DNA from 2 places in the Microtetraspora glauca genome. Region 2 is predicted to be linked to the other one. Evidence: riboswitches for the same ligand, from Rfam matches in the RefSeq annotation. Region 2 holds a riboswitch; the other holds the start of a gene.
What was found. A riboswitch is a leader RNA that binds a small molecule or an ion and turns the genes downstream of it on or off. The one in region 2 is predicted to bind glycine.
Positions count from the first base shown of each region.

Region 1: it holds a riboswitch for glycine, as region 2 does, so the genes downstream of both, gcvP (aminomethyl-transferring glycine dehydrogenase) here and gcvT (glycine cleavage system aminomethyltransferase GcvT) in region 2, are expected to answer to the same signal.

Region 1 is NZ_JBFALK010000007.1:22,915-31,158, reverse strand. It holds gene AB0I59_RS14665 (DUF5999 family protein) at 424-624, shown strand; gene AB0I59_RS14660 (alpha/beta hydrolase family protein) at 750-1,346, opposite strand; gene AB0I59_RS14655 (hypothetical protein) at 1,366-1,878, opposite strand; gene gcvP (aminomethyl-transferring glycine dehydrogenase) at 1,993-4,860, opposite strand; glycine riboswitch at 5,033-5,124, opposite strand; gene AB0I59_RS14645 (MerR family transcriptional regulator) at 5,166-5,783, opposite strand; gene AB0I59_RS14640 (bifunctional nuclease family protein) at 5,935-6,405, opposite strand; gene ftsR (transcriptional regulator FtsR) at 6,479-7,135, opposite strand; gene AB0I59_RS14630 (FHA domain-containing protein) at 7,161-7,664, opposite strand; gene AB0I59_RS14625 (sugar phosphate nucleotidyltransferase) at 7,867-8,244, opposite strand, start outside.
Region 2 is NZ_JBFALK010000006.1:128,463-136,706, forward strand. It holds gene AB0I59_RS13545 (S8 family serine peptidase) at 1-2,741, opposite strand, end outside; gene AB0I59_RS13550 (helix-turn-helix domain-containing protein) at 2,892-3,890, shown strand; glycine riboswitch at 3,948-4,045, shown strand; glycine riboswitch at 4,046-4,145, shown strand; gene gcvT (glycine cleavage system aminomethyltransferase GcvT) at 4,176-5,261, shown strand; gene gcvH (glycine cleavage system protein GcvH) at 5,258-5,647, shown strand; gene AB0I59_RS13565 (L-serine ammonia-lyase) at 5,673-7,046, shown strand; gene AB0I59_RS13570 (PadR family transcriptional regulator) at 7,227-7,754, shown strand; gene AB0I59_RS13575 (ABC transporter ATP-binding protein) at 7,751-8,244, shown strand, end outside.

The DNA.
Region 1 (8,244 bases), on a different contig from region 2:
GCCGACCCGGCGGATGTGGGCCCGGCCGCCAAGCTCCTCGCCGCGGGCCGGCGGCCTCGACCACCCGGCGTCGGCCCGCCCCGACCCGGCCGTCACACAGCGCCTGGACGATCTCCCGGACGACCTGGAGGCGGCTCCGGAAACCGTAATCCGCCGGTTATCAGACGGACGGCGTGTCGAGCTTGGACCGTTATCATCCCTGGGGCACCCTTGTGGGATAGCTCACAGCGTGGTGAGCGGAACCCGTATGGGCGCCCCCCGGCCCCCTTTCCAGGACCGGCGGAAACCGTCCTAACGGACTATGTCGCCACGAGGCGAGCGGACGGCACACTGGTCTCGTCCATTGTGCGGTTAGTCACACATCAACCCCAGACGCCCGCCGCCTCGCGCGACGGGCGAACGATAAGACACGGAGCCCCGGCGATGTGCCCTCATAGCCCGTCCTGTCCGAGCGCGGAAGCGAAGGACCGAGAAGCCGCCCGCACCATCGCGGCGCACCCCGAGCAGGGGTGGAGCCTGCTGTGCAACGGCGTCGTCCTCTTCGAGGACACCGGCGAGCTGCTGCCCGACGGAGCGGTCATCGCCCCGCACCGCCCCACCGACCTGGCTTCCAGCGCCGCCTGATCGATCGCGGCCAGGTCACCCGGCTGGTCCGTCCAGCCGGGGCCCTCCCGTCCCTTCACCCGATTCCGCTCGCCCCATCCCCCGTCCGTTCCACCGCTCGCGGTCCCGTGGCCGACCCCCGGCCCTCAGCTCGCTCTCCGGGCCAGCAGCCACCGGGCCACCTCCTCGCCCACCCGGGCGGGGTCCTTCTTCAGATCGTGTCCCTCCCCCGGCAGCACCACGAGCCGCGCCGTGTCGGACGCCGACGGCACGCCGAACGGATCACGATCCCCATTGATCACCAGAACGTCGGTTCCCGCCTGCCGCAGCTCATCCGCCCTGGAACGTTCCGGCTTGCCCGGCGGGTGCAGGGGGAACGCCAGCGCGACCACCGCGTCCGCCTCCACCGCTCGGGCCGTACGGCAGGCCACCCTGGCGCCGTTGCTCCGACCGCCCTGCACGAGCGGCAGCCCCGGATGGCGGGCCCGCAGCTCCTCGATCATCGTGATCCACGACTCGTCCTGCCGGACCGCCGAGCCCGGCGCCCTCGCGCCCCTGAGCCGGAACGGCTGGGTCACCCGGGCGACCGTTCCTCCGATGGCCAGCACGGCATCCCGCACGGCGAGCAGGTCGGGCGCGTCCACTCCCCCGGCCGACCCGTGGGTGAGCACGAGCAGCAGCCAGGGATCGGCCGCCTCGTCCACCTCGACCGCTCCCGGGCCGTGCGGCGTCACAAGTTCCACCGTCCCAGATTCCACCCGGTCACGTTATCGGGGGGCGGACGTCCCTGCTCAGGCGGAGCCGTACCTCCTCGGCCAGCGCCGCGTCGGGGTGGGCCAGGCCGTACCGCCAGACCGTCTCGGCGTCGTCGTCCCGGCCTCTGAGGGGCAGCACCCGCGCGAGCAGCTCAATGGCGAGCGCACCGGTGCCCGCTTCGGCTCCGTCGCCCTCCTCGACCGCTCCGGCGAACTCCCCGCACGCCATGTCGAGATGCGCGAGACCGAGCAGGACCCGCAGCCGTGCCGGATCCGTGACGCCGGGCACGGACAGCGCGCGCAGCAGGAGGTCGGCGGCCTGCCCCGGCTCGCCGTCCTCCAGCAACTGCTCGGCCATCCGTTCGGCGACGGCGGAGAGCCCCGCGGCGCCCTCCGCCCGGTCGGGTGCCTCGACGTCGACCGCGACCTCCGCGAAGATCGCCGCGGCGGCGTCGAGATCGCCCGCCTCGGCCAGCCTGCGCGCGTGGTCGATCTGCCGTCCGGGGTCGATGGCCGTCATGCCAGGCCCTCCATAATCGGGGATCGCCAAGATCCTAACGATCGGCGGGCCCGTGCGGGGAAGACATGCGCATGATGGACGGTTCGGGTCCGCGAATCTTCCCCGCGGGCGTGATCAGTCCTCGTACGCCTCCAGCGGAGGGCAGGCGCAGACCAGGTTGCGGTCGCCGTAGGCCTGGTCAATGCGGCGGACCGGCGACCAGTACTTGTTGTCCCGCAGCGCGGGCACGGGGTAGGCCGCGACCGTGCGCGAGTACGGGTGCGGCCACTCGTCGGCGACCAGGCAGGCCGCCGTGTGGGGCGCGTTGCGCAGCGGGTTGTCGGTCCTGTCGTACTCTCCGGACGCGACGCGGGCGATCTCCTCGCGGATGGCGATCATGGCGTCGGCGAACCGGTCGAGCTCGGCCAGGTCCTCGCTCTCGGTGGGCTCGATCATCAGGGTCCCCGCGACGGGGAACGACATGGTCGGCGCGTGGAAACCGTAGTCGACCAGGCGCTTGGCCACATCGTCCACGGTGACACCGGTCTCCTTGGTGATCTGCCGCAGGTCGACGATGCACTCGTGCGCGACGAGGCCGTCCCGTCCGGTGTACAGCACGGGATAGTGCGGGGCCAGCCGCCCGGCGAGGTAGTTCGCCGAGAGGATCGCCTGCTCGGTCGCCCGGCGCAGCCCATCCCCGCCCATCATCCGGATGTACGCCCACGAGATCGGCAGGATGCCCGCCGAGCCGTACGGCGCGGCCGAGACGGCACCGGTGCCCTTGCCAGGGAGGTAGGGGGCGAGATGGGCCTTGACCGCGACCGGCCCGACACCCGGACCGCCGCCGCCGTGCGGGATGCAGAACGTCTTGTGCAGGTTGAGGTGGCTGACGTCCGCGCCGAACTCGCCGAGCCTGGCCAGGCCGACGAGGGCGTTGAGGTTGGCGCCGTCGACGTAGACCTGTCCCCCGGCCTCGTGGACCCGGTCGCAGATCTCGACGATGGTCTCCTCGTACACGCCGTGCGTGGACGGGTAGGTCACCATGATCGCGGCGAGCGCGTCGCGATGCTTCTCGATCTTGGCGGACAGGTCGGCGAGGTCGACGTTGCCGCTGTCGTCGCAGGCGACCACGACCACGCGCATACCGGCCATGACCGCGCTGGCCGCGTTGGTGCCGTGCGCGGACGACGGGATGAGGCAGACGTCCCGCCCGGCCTCGCCCCGGCCGTGGTGGTAGGCGCGGATGGCGAGCAGCCCGGCGAACTCTCCCTGCGACCCCGCGTTGGGCTGGATCGACACCGCGTCATAGCCGGTGACCTCGGCCAGCCAGCCTTCGAGGGTCTCGACCAACTCGACGTAGCCCGCAGCCTGGCCGATCGGGGCGAAGGGGTGGATCCCGGCGAACTCCGGCCAGGTGATCGGCTCCATCTCGGTGGTCGCGTTGAGCTTCATCGTGCAGGAGCCCAGCGGGATCATCGAGCGGTCGAGGGCGACGTCCTTGTCCTGGAGCCTGCGCAGGTAGCGCAGCATCGCCGTCTCCGACCGGTAGGAGTGGAACACCGGATGGGTCAGGAAGTCGGTGGTCCGGGCGAGGCCGGCAGGGAGCGCGTCGGGGGTCACCCGGTCCAGGTCGTCGATGACCACGCCGCCCGAGCCGCCCTGCGATCCGCCGGGCACGCCGAACGCCGCCCACACGGCCGCAAGGTGCTCGGCCGCCGTCTTCTCGTCGCAGGCGACCGCGACGTGGTCGGCGTCCACCAGTCGGAGGTTGACGCCCGCCGCCTCGGCGGCGGCCACGACCACCGCGGCGCGCCCGGGGACGCGGGCCAGGACGGTGTCGAAGAACTCCTCGTGCACCACCTCGACACCGCCCTCGCGCAGCCCGGCGGCCAGGACGGCCGCGTGGCGGTGCACCCGCTGCGCGATCCGCCGCAGGCCGTCCGGTCCGTGGTAGACGGCGTACATCGAGGCCATGACCGCGAGCAGGACCTGCGCGGTGCAGATGTTGCTGGTGGCCTTCTCCCTGCGGATGTGCTGCTCGCGGGTCTGCAGCGCGAGCCGGTACGCGGGCTGTCCGTCGGCGTCGACGGACACCCCGACGAGCCGGCCGGGCATCTGCCGCTGGAGCCCTTCGCGTACGGCCATGTAGGCGGCGTGCGGGCCGCCGAAACCGAGCGGCACGCCGAAGCGCTGGGAGGAGCCGACGGCGATGTCGGCGCCGAGCTCACCCGGCGACGCGAGCAGCGTCAGGCCGAGGAGGTCGGCGGCGGCGATCACCTGGGCGCCCCGCTCGTGCGCCACCTCGGCGAGTACGCGGAAGCTCGCGACCCGCCCGCTCGCGCCGGGGTACTGCACCAGCACCCCGAAGCACTCGGGCAGCGCGGCGGGATCCGCGAGGTCGGCCTCGACCAGCGTGATGCCGAGCGGCTCCGCCCGGGTCGCGAGGACGGCCTTGGTCTGCGGCAGCGCGTCGATGTCGACCACGAAGACGTCGCTCTTGACCCGGCTCGCCCGGCGGGCCAGAGTCATCGCCTCGGCGGCGGCCGTGCCCTCGTCCAGGAGCGAGGCCCCGGCCACGTCGAGACCGGTCAGGTCGATGATCGCGGTCTGGAAGTTGAGCAGCGCCTCCAGCCGTCCCTGCGAGATCTCCGGCTGGTAGGGGGTGTACGCGGTGTACCAGCCGGGGTTCTCCAGCACGTTACGCAGGACGACGCCCGGGGTGATCGTGTCGTGGTAGCCAAGGCCGATCATCGAGGTCAGCACCCGGTTGCGCCCGGCGATCGTGCGCAGCTCGGCCAGCGCCCGTGTCTCGCTCGCCGCCTCGGGGAGCGCGAGCGGGGTCTCGGTCCTGATCGCCTCGGGTACGGCGACGGCCACCAGGTCCGCCACGGAGGCGTATCCGACGGCCTCCAGCATGCGCGCCTGCTCGGCGTCGGACGGGCCGATGTGGCGGGACGCGAAGGGCGGGCCGGAAAGATCGCGAAGTGGTGACCGGTCGGTCATGGCAAGCCTCCTGGAGCGGTCGAGACCTAGGCGGCGCACGCGTGCGCCTGGTCTCCCCCTCTGTCATCGCGACCAGCCGACCGGCGGCGGGACCACGACCTGAGAGCTTCACCCCGAAGGGCTTGCACCGTCGGTGAGCACGCCTGGTGGACGTGCTGCTTTCCAGAGTTGCCTCTCCCGTGCGGTACGGGATGCCTGAGAGATTCCGGGGAGGGTTGCTCCTTCGGCGCCTCCACTTAAAGAGGTCTCTCCCGCACGGGGTCGCCAGCTTGTGTCACTCTACCGCCTACCCTGAGGCGGGCCGTTCACCCGGTCTTGCGGGACTTCCTGCGTCGTGCCAGCTCGTCGGCCGGATGGTCGGCCTCCGCATCGGAGCCGGACTCTGCGCGCTCGCCGGGCAACTCGGCCAGCGAACCCTCGACCTCGCGCCAGACGCGTCCCAGGGCGATGCCGAACACTCCCTGCCCGCCCTGGAGCAGATCGATGACCTCGTCGGCGGAGGTGCACTCGTAGACGCTGACGCCGTCGCTCATCAAAGTGATCTGGGCGAGGTCGTTCACCCCGCGGTCACGCAGATGCTGTACGGCGGTGCGGATCTGCTGGAGCGAGACGCCGGTGTCCAGAAGGCGTTTGACGACCTTGAGCACGAGGATGTCGCGGAAGCTGTACAGACGCTGCGAACCCGAGCCGTGCGCGGCTCTTATGGTCGGCAGGACCAGCTCCGTCCGGGCCCAGTAGTCGAGCTGACGGTAGGTGATGCCGGCCGCCGCGCAGGCGGTGGGGCCGCGATACCCGATGTCGTCGGGCAGTCTCCTGGGCTGCTCGTCGAACAGCAGTCCTTGTTCACCGGCGCGCTCACGCGCTGACTCACGGACCGGATCATGCTGGTCGGCCGCTTTTCCCTCGCCGCTGCTGACCGCCACTGCGGACCTCCGGCTTTCTCTCATCCCACGGTCTGATCTGGGGGTTCATGAATTACAACCGTGGATTCCCTTGCACCGTAGGACCGGGGACATTCTCAGTCAACGACCCCGCACGGCGCGTCGTGAAGCGTTAAATTCCCGAAATCAACCCCTACCCGGCACGCCCGAAGTCCTCGGGCGTGATGTTGTCCAGGAACTCGCGGAACTTCTCCACCTCGTCCTCCTGGTCGTCAGGCATGCTGACCCCGGCCTCCCGGAGGACGTCCTCGCTGGCGTAGATCGTCGCACCGGTGCGGAGCGCGAGCGCGATCGAGTCCGACGGCCGGGCGCTCACCTCCACACCGTTGGAGAAGACCAGGTCGGCGAAGAAGATCTGATCGCGTAGCGCGACGATGTTGACCGTACGCAGGCGCACCCCCAGCGCCTCCAGCACGTCACGGAACAGATCATGAGTGAGCGGGCGCGGCGGCGGTTCCTCCGCCTGGGCGAGCGCGATGGCCGTCGCCTCGGTCATGCCGATCCAGATCGGCAGGTACCGATCACCGTTCGTCTCCTTCAGGAGGACGATCGGCTGGTTGGTGGGCATCTCAACGCGAACCCCCACGACCTCCATCTGCAACACGGGCGACTCCGTCTCAAAGCGGCGCGGCATATCACCAGGACTTCAACGTAACACCCGGAGCGGGTCGGCCTGGTCACTGCCCCAGAACGCGGCGAACACTGCCACGAAGCAACGCACTGTGCAATTCGAGGAGAAGTCCGGATATTTCCCGAGCTGTCTCATCGGCCTGCCCGATCGCGCCGGGCGCCCGGCGGCGCAGCAGCGGCGCCACCGCCTGCTCGACGAGGCTGGCCTCGCGTTCCGCGGCCGCCCGCACCGCGCGCAGATGGCGGGCGTGCAGGCCGAATCTGGCCAGCGAGCCGACGCTGCGGGCGATCTCCAGGGCGTCCGCGTCGTACCACCGGGCCACGGATGCCACCAGGCCGAAGCTCTCCAGCTCTGCCAGCGTGTCCTCGTCGATGTCGGCGGCCTGGAGCAGGTCCTCACGGCTGAGCCGTACGGGCGGGGCCTCCTGGGGCAGCGCCCTCGGCCGGGCCGCCTGCTCGTCCAGGTTCTCCTTGATCACCCGTAACGGAAGGTAGTGGTCACGCTGCGCGGTGAGGATGTAGCGCAGCCGCTCGACGTCACCATGGGTGAACTTGCGGTATCCCGAGGGGCTCCGCTGCGGCTCGATGAGCCCCTCGCCCTCCAGGAAACGGATCTTGGAGATCGTCACGTCGGGGAACTCGCCCTGCAGTAGCGCGAGCACCTCCCCGATGCTCATGAACGCCCGTAACGCCTGCGCGCTCATGACTTACCCGCCCCTCCCTCAGCGATCACTGGCCTCCAAGGCCACGCGCGAAGAACACCAGCCGGAACTTGCCGATCTGCACCTCGTCGCCCCCCGCGAGGGGGAACTCCTCGATGCGCTCCCGGTTGACGTACGTCCCGTTGAGGCTGCCGACGTCGCGGACGGTGAAGTGGCCGCCCCGCCGGTAGAACTCCGCGTGCCTTCTGGACACGGTCACATCGTCCAGGAAAATGTCGCTTTCGGGGTGGCGACCCGCCGTCGTGAGATCACTGTCCAGCAGAAAGCGGCTGCCCGCGTTCGGGCCCCGCATGACGACCAGGAGGGCGGTGCCCGGCGGGAGCTGCTCGATGGCCGACCTGTCGGGCAGCAGGGTCTGCCCCGTCTCGTTCTCCAGCGCCTCGAGCGAGATGGTCGAGGTGGTGTCGGGAGCGGCCGGCGCCGGAGCGCTCAGCGGCGAACCGCATCTGGAACAGAAACGGGCATCCTCGGGGTTGGCATGACCGCACTGCGTGCAGTAGACGCTGGGCATCGAACGGCTCGGCCTCTCTTATGACTTGCTCAGACGGCGAATGCCGCAACTTACGCTGATCACGCACAAAGGTCAAGAAGCGTGCTCGACATGGACTGACCAACGCTACAGCCCAGCGCGGTCCAAGGTCCATCCCGCCACACCGTTTCCTGACTTCCCGAACGTGACCTCCAACAATATTTGTACATGATCACGAAGATTGTTATTGTGCTCCGGCGGCCTGCTCCACCACGCGGGCCCAGCGTTCGAGCAGGGCCTGGGCGGTGTCCACGTCACCTCCCTCGGCCCACAGGTGGGTGACCGCCTCGGACGGGTCGGGCAGGACCAGGGCCCAGCTGCCGTCCTCGCCCACGACCCGTACGCCGTCGGTGGTGTCCACATGCAGGCCCTCGGCGGCCTCAACCACCGAGCGCATGACCGTGCCCTTGTGCGCCCACGGAGTGGGAATGGTCCGCCGCAGCAGCTTCGCCTCCGGGATCCGCGCGTCGATCTGGCTAAGCGACAGGCGGGTACGCGCCACCAGTCCCAGCAGCCGCAGGAACACCGCGAGCCCGTCCACGGTCGGCCCGAACTCCGGGAC
Region 2 (8,244 bases):
CTGACAAGCACGAAGGTGTACTTCCCGGCCTTCGGCCGCGAGATGACCAGCCGGTAGTCATCGCCGTCGCGATCCACCCAGCCCGCGAACTCCCGGCCCTCGTAGAGCACGCCTCCGCCGAAGCCCAGCTCCAGGCCGTTGTCGGGGCGGGCCCGGAACTCCACGGCCTTGGTCCCCTCGGGGACGTCGATCGTGTACTGCTTGCCGTTGGCCTCCTCGGGACCGACCGAGCCGACGATCTCCGGGCCGGAGACCAGCCCGTAGGCCGTCATGTCGGTCTTCTTCTTGACCGGGGTCACCTCGAAGGACACCGACCCGTTCGCGTCCTTGCCCCTGACCTCGGCGGGAGCGAGCACGCCCTGAGCGGTCACCGCGACGACGCTGCGAACGGTACGGCCCTCGCCGGTCCAGGTCAGCGAGCCGGTGATGCCGGTCGCGACCTCGTCCTTCAGCTCCATGGTGACGGTGAACGACTTGGTCTCACCGGCCCGGTCGAAACGCAGCGTGGAGGGGCTCACCTTGGCCTTGACGCCGGGCAGGTCGATGTCGGCCTTGTACTTGCCGGGCGTGACGGCCGTCAGCGTACGGGTGACGGTCCGGGGGCCGGCCAGCCCGCCGAGCGCGATCGAGGGGTAGTTCAGGTCGCTGGTGGCGATCGGTGCCACCCCACTGCCCGTCCTGACGCCCAGGCCCTCCAGGTAGCCGAGCCAGTTCTGCTCCGTGGAGTCGTAGACCAGGCCGGGCTCGAGCATCCGGGCCGGATCGACGTTGCCCGCGCCCTGCGCGAAGGCGTCGGTACTGTCCGTACCGTCGGCGTTCCTGGTCGGCACGGTGGTCGTCATCATCGCGGACTTGATCGCCATGGGCGACAGATCAGGGTGCTTGCCCAGGTAGAGCGCGGCCAGACCCGCGATGTGCGGGGTGGCCATCGAGGTGCCGTCGTAGAAGCCGAAATCGTTGCCGTTGTTCGTCGGCGGAGCGACGGCCGCCAGGATCGAGACACCGGGGGCGGCGATGTCGGGCTTGAGCAGGTCGCCGCGGTTGGCCAGCGACGGTCCGCGCGAGGAGAACCCCGCCACCCGCGGGTAGACGGCGCCCTCGGCGCTCGCGGGCCGCAGGATGGCGGTCGCCCCGTCCGTCGCCGCGTAGGCCAGCACGGCCGGCACGCCGGGCCCGCCGATGTGCACGGTCGGCACGGCGTGCGAGTCGGCGACGGTGTCCTCGTCGGCCATGTTGACCATGATCATGCCGACGCCGCCGGCCCGCTTGACCTCACCGGACTTCTCCAGGCGCGTGACGGTGCCGCGCTCGCAGACGACGATCTTCCCGGCGGTCCTGGCCGGGTCGAGGCTGTTCGGGGCGCAGACCTGTGCCTCGAAGTCGTCGACGGAGGCGTTCTTGACCACCGGGCCCGTGGCCAGCGGCTTGGGCCCGAACGTGTCGCTGACCGTGGTGCTCGAACCGCGGTGCCTGGTGCCGTCGCCCAACTCCACCTCGGCCACGTACGGCGCGGCCGTGCTCGCGGCCACGGTGGTCGTCCACGGCATGGTGTTGTCCAGCGTCGAGGCACCCGGGCCGCTGTTGCCGCCGGCGGTGGCCACGAAGATGCCGCTCGCGGCGGCCGCGCGGAAGGCGAGCCCGATCGGGTCCTCCGCCGGGGACTCCGTTTCGGAGCCCACGGAGTAGTTGATCACATCGACGCCGTCGGCCACCGCCTGGTCGACGGCGGCCAGGATGTCGGAGTCCAGGCCGCCGGTCTGCTGGCCGTCGGCACTCTCCCAGAGCGCCTTGTAGACGGCGATCGCCGCGCCGGGCGCGACACCGGAGATCTGGCCGAAGTCGGTGCCGTTCACGCTCGCCGGCACGTCCGCGTTGCCCGCGGCGGTGGAGGCGGTGTGCGAGCCGTGCCCCTGCGCGTCGCGCGGCGAGACGTAGTCGGCGCGATTGGCCGGCGGTACCCGCTTCAGCCAGGCGTCACCGAAGTAGCGGGCGCTGATCAGCTTCTGGTTGCACAGGTTGGCGGCGAACTCCTCGCCGGTCTGGCAGACGCCGGTGAACGTGCCGCCGTCGGCCTTCTTCATGACCGCGGTCGAGCCCTGCAGATAGGGCCGGTACGGATCGGCGTCCGTGGGCGCCGTGGCGTCGAGGGCCGGGGCCGCGAACGACGGGTTCTCCGGCCAGACGCCGGTGTCGATCACGCCGACCACAATGCCCTTGCCCGCGTTCGCAGTGCCGCCGAGCCTGGACCACAGACCGGACTCGCCGGACAGGCCGAGGAAGTCGGTGGACCTGCGGTCGTCCAGAGCCTTGCGCAGGCGGTCGGGAACGACGGAGAGCACACCGGGCGTGGTGTTCAGCCGCGCCGCCTGGGTCATGGTGAGCTCGGCGACGAACGCGTTGGAGGCCACGGAAAGCTGCTTGGCCGGCGTGGCGTCGACGCTCCGGGAGACCTGGTCCTGCCTGCTCTTCAGGTGGTCGCGGTAGCGCTTGGCGTTCGCGCTGCCGGTGTCCACCTTCTTGCCCTTGCCGGGCTTGGTGGCGGGGATGCCGGCGACGCCGCCGTCATAGGTCGCGAGCGGCTGCTCGGCCAGCGTGACGATGTAGGTGTCGATCGGGCCGGCGGTCAGAGGATCGGTGGTCAGGGGATCGGCCGAAGCCGGCGCCGAGGCCGTGGTGATCACCACGGCGGCGGCGAGTGCCATCGCGCCGAAGGCACTCACTCGTCGGGGGTTGCGGGCCATTGCTCCTCTTCGAGACGGGGGGTGCCGCCCTGCAGCAAGGTCGCCGGGAGGCAGCTAGAAGTGAACGGCCCGTGAGGATCAGTTGTCGAGATATAGTGCTGGCGTTTTCGGTCATATGGCGAAAAGCGTCACGATCCGGTCAGGTGGTGGGTGGACGACCAGCCAGTGCTCGGTGCGGTGGGCATCGGCGATTTCGACGAACAGATCTACCGGTCCCTGCTCCGCCACCCCGACCGCACAGTCACCGACCTGGCGGGCTCGCTGCGGGTCAGCGCCGCACGGGTACGGCACGCGCTGGCCCGGCTGGCCGAACTCGGGCTGCTACGACGGATCAGGCCGGGCAGGTACGAGCCGGTGGCGCCGGAGGCGGCGCTCGGATGGCTGATCGACCGGCGCCGACTGGAGGCCGAGGCGGGGCTGGCCGAAATCCGGACCACGGTCGCCGACTTCGCACAGCTCTACCAGTCGGGCCGGCTGCGGGCCGACCCGGCCGGCCTGGTGGAGATCCTCTCGGGCGAGGACGCGGTGAAGCGGCAGATGACGGAGACGAACAGGGCGGTCACGTCGGAGGTGTTGGCGCTCGACCGGCCGCCCTACATCGGGTGGCCCGACAACTCGGTGGACAGCAACGAGTCGGAGGTCGCCGGCACCCGGGAACTGATCGCGCGCGGGGTGGACATCCGGGTCGTGTACTGCCCGGAGTCCCTGCGACGCCCCGGCCGGTTCGAGACCCTCCTCCGGCTGGCCGAGGAGGGTGAGCGGTCCAGGTTCCTGCCCAGCCTGCCGTTCAAGCTGCGGATCGTGGACCGGCGAGTGGCGCTGATGCCCCTCGTGGACGGCGTCTACGACAACGTCGCGCTGATCCGTCCCTCCGGCCTGCTCGACGCGCTCATCGAACTGTTCGACGCCTACTGGGAGCGCGGCCAGCCGCTCACCGGGACCCGGCCGCCCGTCGGCGACCGGCCGGACGAGGAGGACCTGCTGGTGCTCCAGATGCTCAAGGCCGGGCTCAAGGACGAGACGATCGCCAGGCAGCTCGGGGTCAGCGCGCGAACCGCGACCCGCCGGATCGCCGCGGTCGTCGAACGGCTGGGCGCCACCACCAGGTTCCAGGCCGGAGCGGAGGCGTCGGCGCGCGGCTGGATCTGAGAGAGGCCCACCGGTTTCGCGAGACGGGGTACGACCACTAGGCTGGCAGAACACCATCGATCCCGTGCGGGAGAGCGTCCTGACAGCCGGTCAGGTCCCCTGAAGGAGCAAGCCCTCCCCGCGAACCTCTCAAGGCAAAGGACCGCGCGGGCCAGGTGTCCTCTGGAAAGCAGGCCGTACGCGGCCTCGCCGAAGGTGAAAGTCCGGGTAAGGAAACGGACGAAGCTCTCAGGCACCCATGACAGAGGGGGAGGATGCTGTCATCCGTCTTCCTGAGGTGCGATCATGTCCCGATCTACCCCGTTGCGTGAGGTTCACGAGAGCCTCGGCGCGACGCTCACCGACTTCGCGGGATGGCAGATGCCCCTGCGCTACGGCAGCGAGTCAGCCGAGCACAACGCGGTGCGCACCGCTGCCGGCCTGTTCGACCTGTCCCACATGGGCGAGATCCACGTCACCGGCCCGCAGGCGGGAGAGGCGCTGGACTTCGCTCTCGTCGGGCATCTGAGCGTGCTGGAGCCCGGCCGCGCCAGGTACACCATGATCGTGACCGAGGACGGCGGCGTGCTGGACGACCTGATCGTCTACCGCCTCCGGCCCGAGGAGTTCATGGTCGTCGCGAACGCCTCCAACTACGCCAGGGTGGCCGAGGAGCTGGCCGAGCGCGCCAAGCCGTACGACGCCCGGGTCGAGGACAGGTCGGACTCCTACGCGCTGATCGCCGTCCAGGGGCCGAACAGCACGGACATCCTCGGGAAGCTGACAGACGCCGACCTGGTCGGGCTCAAGTACTACGCGGGGCTCCCCGGCGAGGTCGCCGGGTTCGAGGTCATGATCGCGCGTACGGGTTACACCGGCGAGGACGGCTTCGAGCTGTTCGTCCGGCCCGAGGACGCGGTCCCGCTGTGGAACGCCCTGTCCGAGGCGGGGGCGGAGCTCGGACTGCGGCCCTGCGGGCTGTCCGCGCGCGACACGCTGCGCCTGGAGGCGGGCATGCCGCTGTACGGCAACGAGCTGACCGCGGACACCACGCCCTTCGACGCCGGCCTCGGCCGGGTCGTGAAGTTCGACAAGCCGGGCGACTTCGTCGGGCGGGCCGCGCTCTCCGGGCGCACGGCCCCCGGACGCCGCCTGGTCGGCCTGGTGGCGCGCGGCCGCAGAGTCCCCCGCCACGGCTATCCCGTCACGTGTGAGGGCGAGGTCGTCGGCGAGGTGACCAGCGGCGCGCCCTCGCAGACGCTGGGCAAGCCCATCGCCATGGCGTACGTCGCCGCGGACGCTCTCGAAAAGGGAGGTCTGGCCGTGGACATCCGTGGTAGCCATGAACCCGTTGACGTCGTTGATCTGCCTTTCTACAGGAGGAGCAAGTGAGCAGCATTCCCGACGAGCTGAGCTACACCAAGGAGCACGAGTGGGTGGCCGGTCTCGATGACGGCCTCACCGTGACGGTGGGCGTGACCGCGTACGCCGCGGAGCAGCTCGGCGACGTGGTCTTCGTGCAGGTGCCGGAGGTGGGCACCAACGTCGAGGCCGGTGACGCGGTCGGCGAGGTGGAGTCCACCAAGTCGGTGAGTGACATCTACGCGCCGGTCGGCGGCGAGATCGTGGAGACCAACCCCGCGGTCGTGGACGATCCCTCTCTGGTCAACTCCGACCCGTACGGCGACGGCTGGCTGTTCCGCGTGCGCCTCGAAGGCGAGCCGGAGGACCTGCTCTCCGCCGCCGAGTACACCACCCTCACGTCGGGTGAATCCTGACATTTCCAGATAAGGGCATGGATCAATGGCGATCAGTGTCTTCGATCTGTTCAAGGTGGGCATCGGGCCGTCCAGTTCGCACACGGGCGGCCCGATGGCCGCGGCGCACAAGTTCGCCCGCGGTCTCCACCAGGACGGTCTGCTCGAGAAGACCTCGCGCGTCGAGGTCATCCTGTACGGCTCGCTCGGCCTGACCGGCAAGGGCCACGGCAGCGACAAGGCGGTGCTGCTCGGCCTGTCCGGTGAGAAGCCCGAGCTCGTCGACGTGGACACCGTCGACGAACGGCTCGCCGCCATGCGGGACACGGGCACGGTCACCCTGTACGGCTCCCGCGAGATCCCCTTCGTCGTCGGCGAGGACCTCGTCTTCGAACGGAAGATCACACTGCCCCACCACCCGAACGGGATGCGGTTCACCGCCTTCACCGAGTCGGGCGAGATCCTGCGCGAGAAGATCTACTACTCGGTGGGCGGCGGGTTCGTCGTGGACGAGAACGCCACCGGCGCCGACCGCATCAAACCGGACGACACGGTCCTCCCGCACCCGTTCACCACGGGGTCGGAGCTGCTCGCCCGGTGCGCGGAGACCGGCCTGTCGATCTCCGCCCTCATGCTGGAGAACGAGCGGGCCTTCGGCCGTACCACCGAGGAGATCCGCGCGGGGCTCCTGCACCTGTGGTCGGTCATGGCCGAGTCGGTGCGTCGCGGCAGCACCCAGGAGGGCGTCCTCCCGGGCGGCCTCAAGGTGAAGCGGCGGGCGAACCAGCTCCTGCGCAGGCTGCAGACCGAGGCCGACCTCGACCCGCTGCGCGCGATGGACTGGGTGACCCTGTTCGCGCTCGCCGTGAACGAGGAGAACGCGGCCGGCGGCAGGATCGTCACGGCGCCGACGAACGGCGCGGCCGGCATCATCCCCGCCGTGCTGTCGTACTACACGCGGTTCGTCTCGGGAGTGGACGACGACGGGGTCGTCCGCTTCCTGCTCACCGCCGGTGCGATCGGAGTGCTCTTCAAGGAGAACGCGTCGATCTCCGGCGCCGAGGTCGGCTGCCAGGGCGAGGTCGGGTCGGCGTGCTCGATGGCCGCGGCCGGGCTCACCGAGGTCCTCGGCGGCACGCCCGAACAGGTCGAGAACGCCGCCGAGATCGGCATCGAGCACAACCTCGGCCTGACCTGTGACCCGATCGGCGGCCTGGTCCAGATCCCGTGCATCGAGCGGAACGCGGTGGCCTCCATCAAGGCGATCGCCGCGGCCCGGATCGCGCTGCGCGGTGACGGCCGCCACTTCGTGTCGCTCGACAAGGCCATCAAGACCATGCGCGACACCGGCAGGGACATGCTCGACAAGTACAAGGAGACCAGCCGGGGCGGCCTCGCCGTCAACGTGATCGAGTGCTGACCGGGGCGCCGGTCCGCCCGCGCGGCGGGGCCGGCACGGTCACCCTGTAAGAACCGGGCACAGGCGGGCGCGACGTCCGGCACGGGGCAACCCGTGACCGGACGCGGTCTCCGCGGAAACGGCCCACATGCGCGCCCTTCTATACACCGCGTATATACCCCCGGTATATAGTCATCCGTCATGACAGTCCCCTTGGCCCTGATGGGCCTCCTGGACCGCGAGCCCAGCTACGGATACGACCTGAAGCGCGACTACGACACCTACTTCGGCAGGGGCAAGCCGCTCCCCTTCGGGCAGGTCTATTCGACGCTCGGCCGCCTGGCCAGGGACGGCAAGGTCACGGCCGGCCAGAGCGAGCCGGGCGACGGCCCCGACCGCAAGCGCTACACCATCACCCCGCTGGGCAAGCAGGAGGTGAAGGTCTGGCTGGCCGAGCCGGTGGCGGCGGAGCCGTTCCTGCAGACGGTGTTGTTCACGAAGGTCGTGCTGGCGCTGATGCTGGGCCACGACGCGGAGCGCTACCTGGTCACCCAGCGCGCCACGCACATGCGGCGCATGCGCGAGTTGTCGGAGATCAAACGCGGTGGCGCCCTCGTGGACGCCCTGCTGGCCGACCATGCCCTTTTCCACCTGGACGCCGACCTGCGCTGGATCGACCTGACCACGGCCCGGCTGGGCGCGCTGGCGGAAACGGTGCGCCGCGCATGACCGTCGACGCCCTTCCCGTGCCGGGCCCGCTGCTGGAGGCCCGTTCCATCGACCGCTCCTACGGCCGGACGCAGGCGCTGCGCGAGGCGAGCCTGTCCGTGACGGCGGGGGAGATCCTGGCGATCATGGGCCCGAGCGGCTCCGGCAAGTCCACGCTGCTGCACTGCCTGGCCGGCATCTTCACCCCCGACGCGGGCGAGGTCTGGTTCGACGGGCGGCGGCTGGACACCCTGAGCGACGCCAGGCGGTCCGAGCTGCGCCGTACCTCATTAGGCTTCGTCTTCCAGTTCGGCCAGCTGGTGCCGGAGCTCACGGTGGCCGACAACGTCGCCCTGCCGCTGCTGCTCGGCAAGGTCAGGCGCAAGCGGGCCTACCAGCGGGCGGACGGCTGGCTGAAGCGGCTGGAGCTGGACGACCTGGGCGAGCGGCGCACCGGCGAGCTGTCCGGGGGGCAGGCGCAGCGGGTGGCGATCGCCAGGGCGCTGGTGGC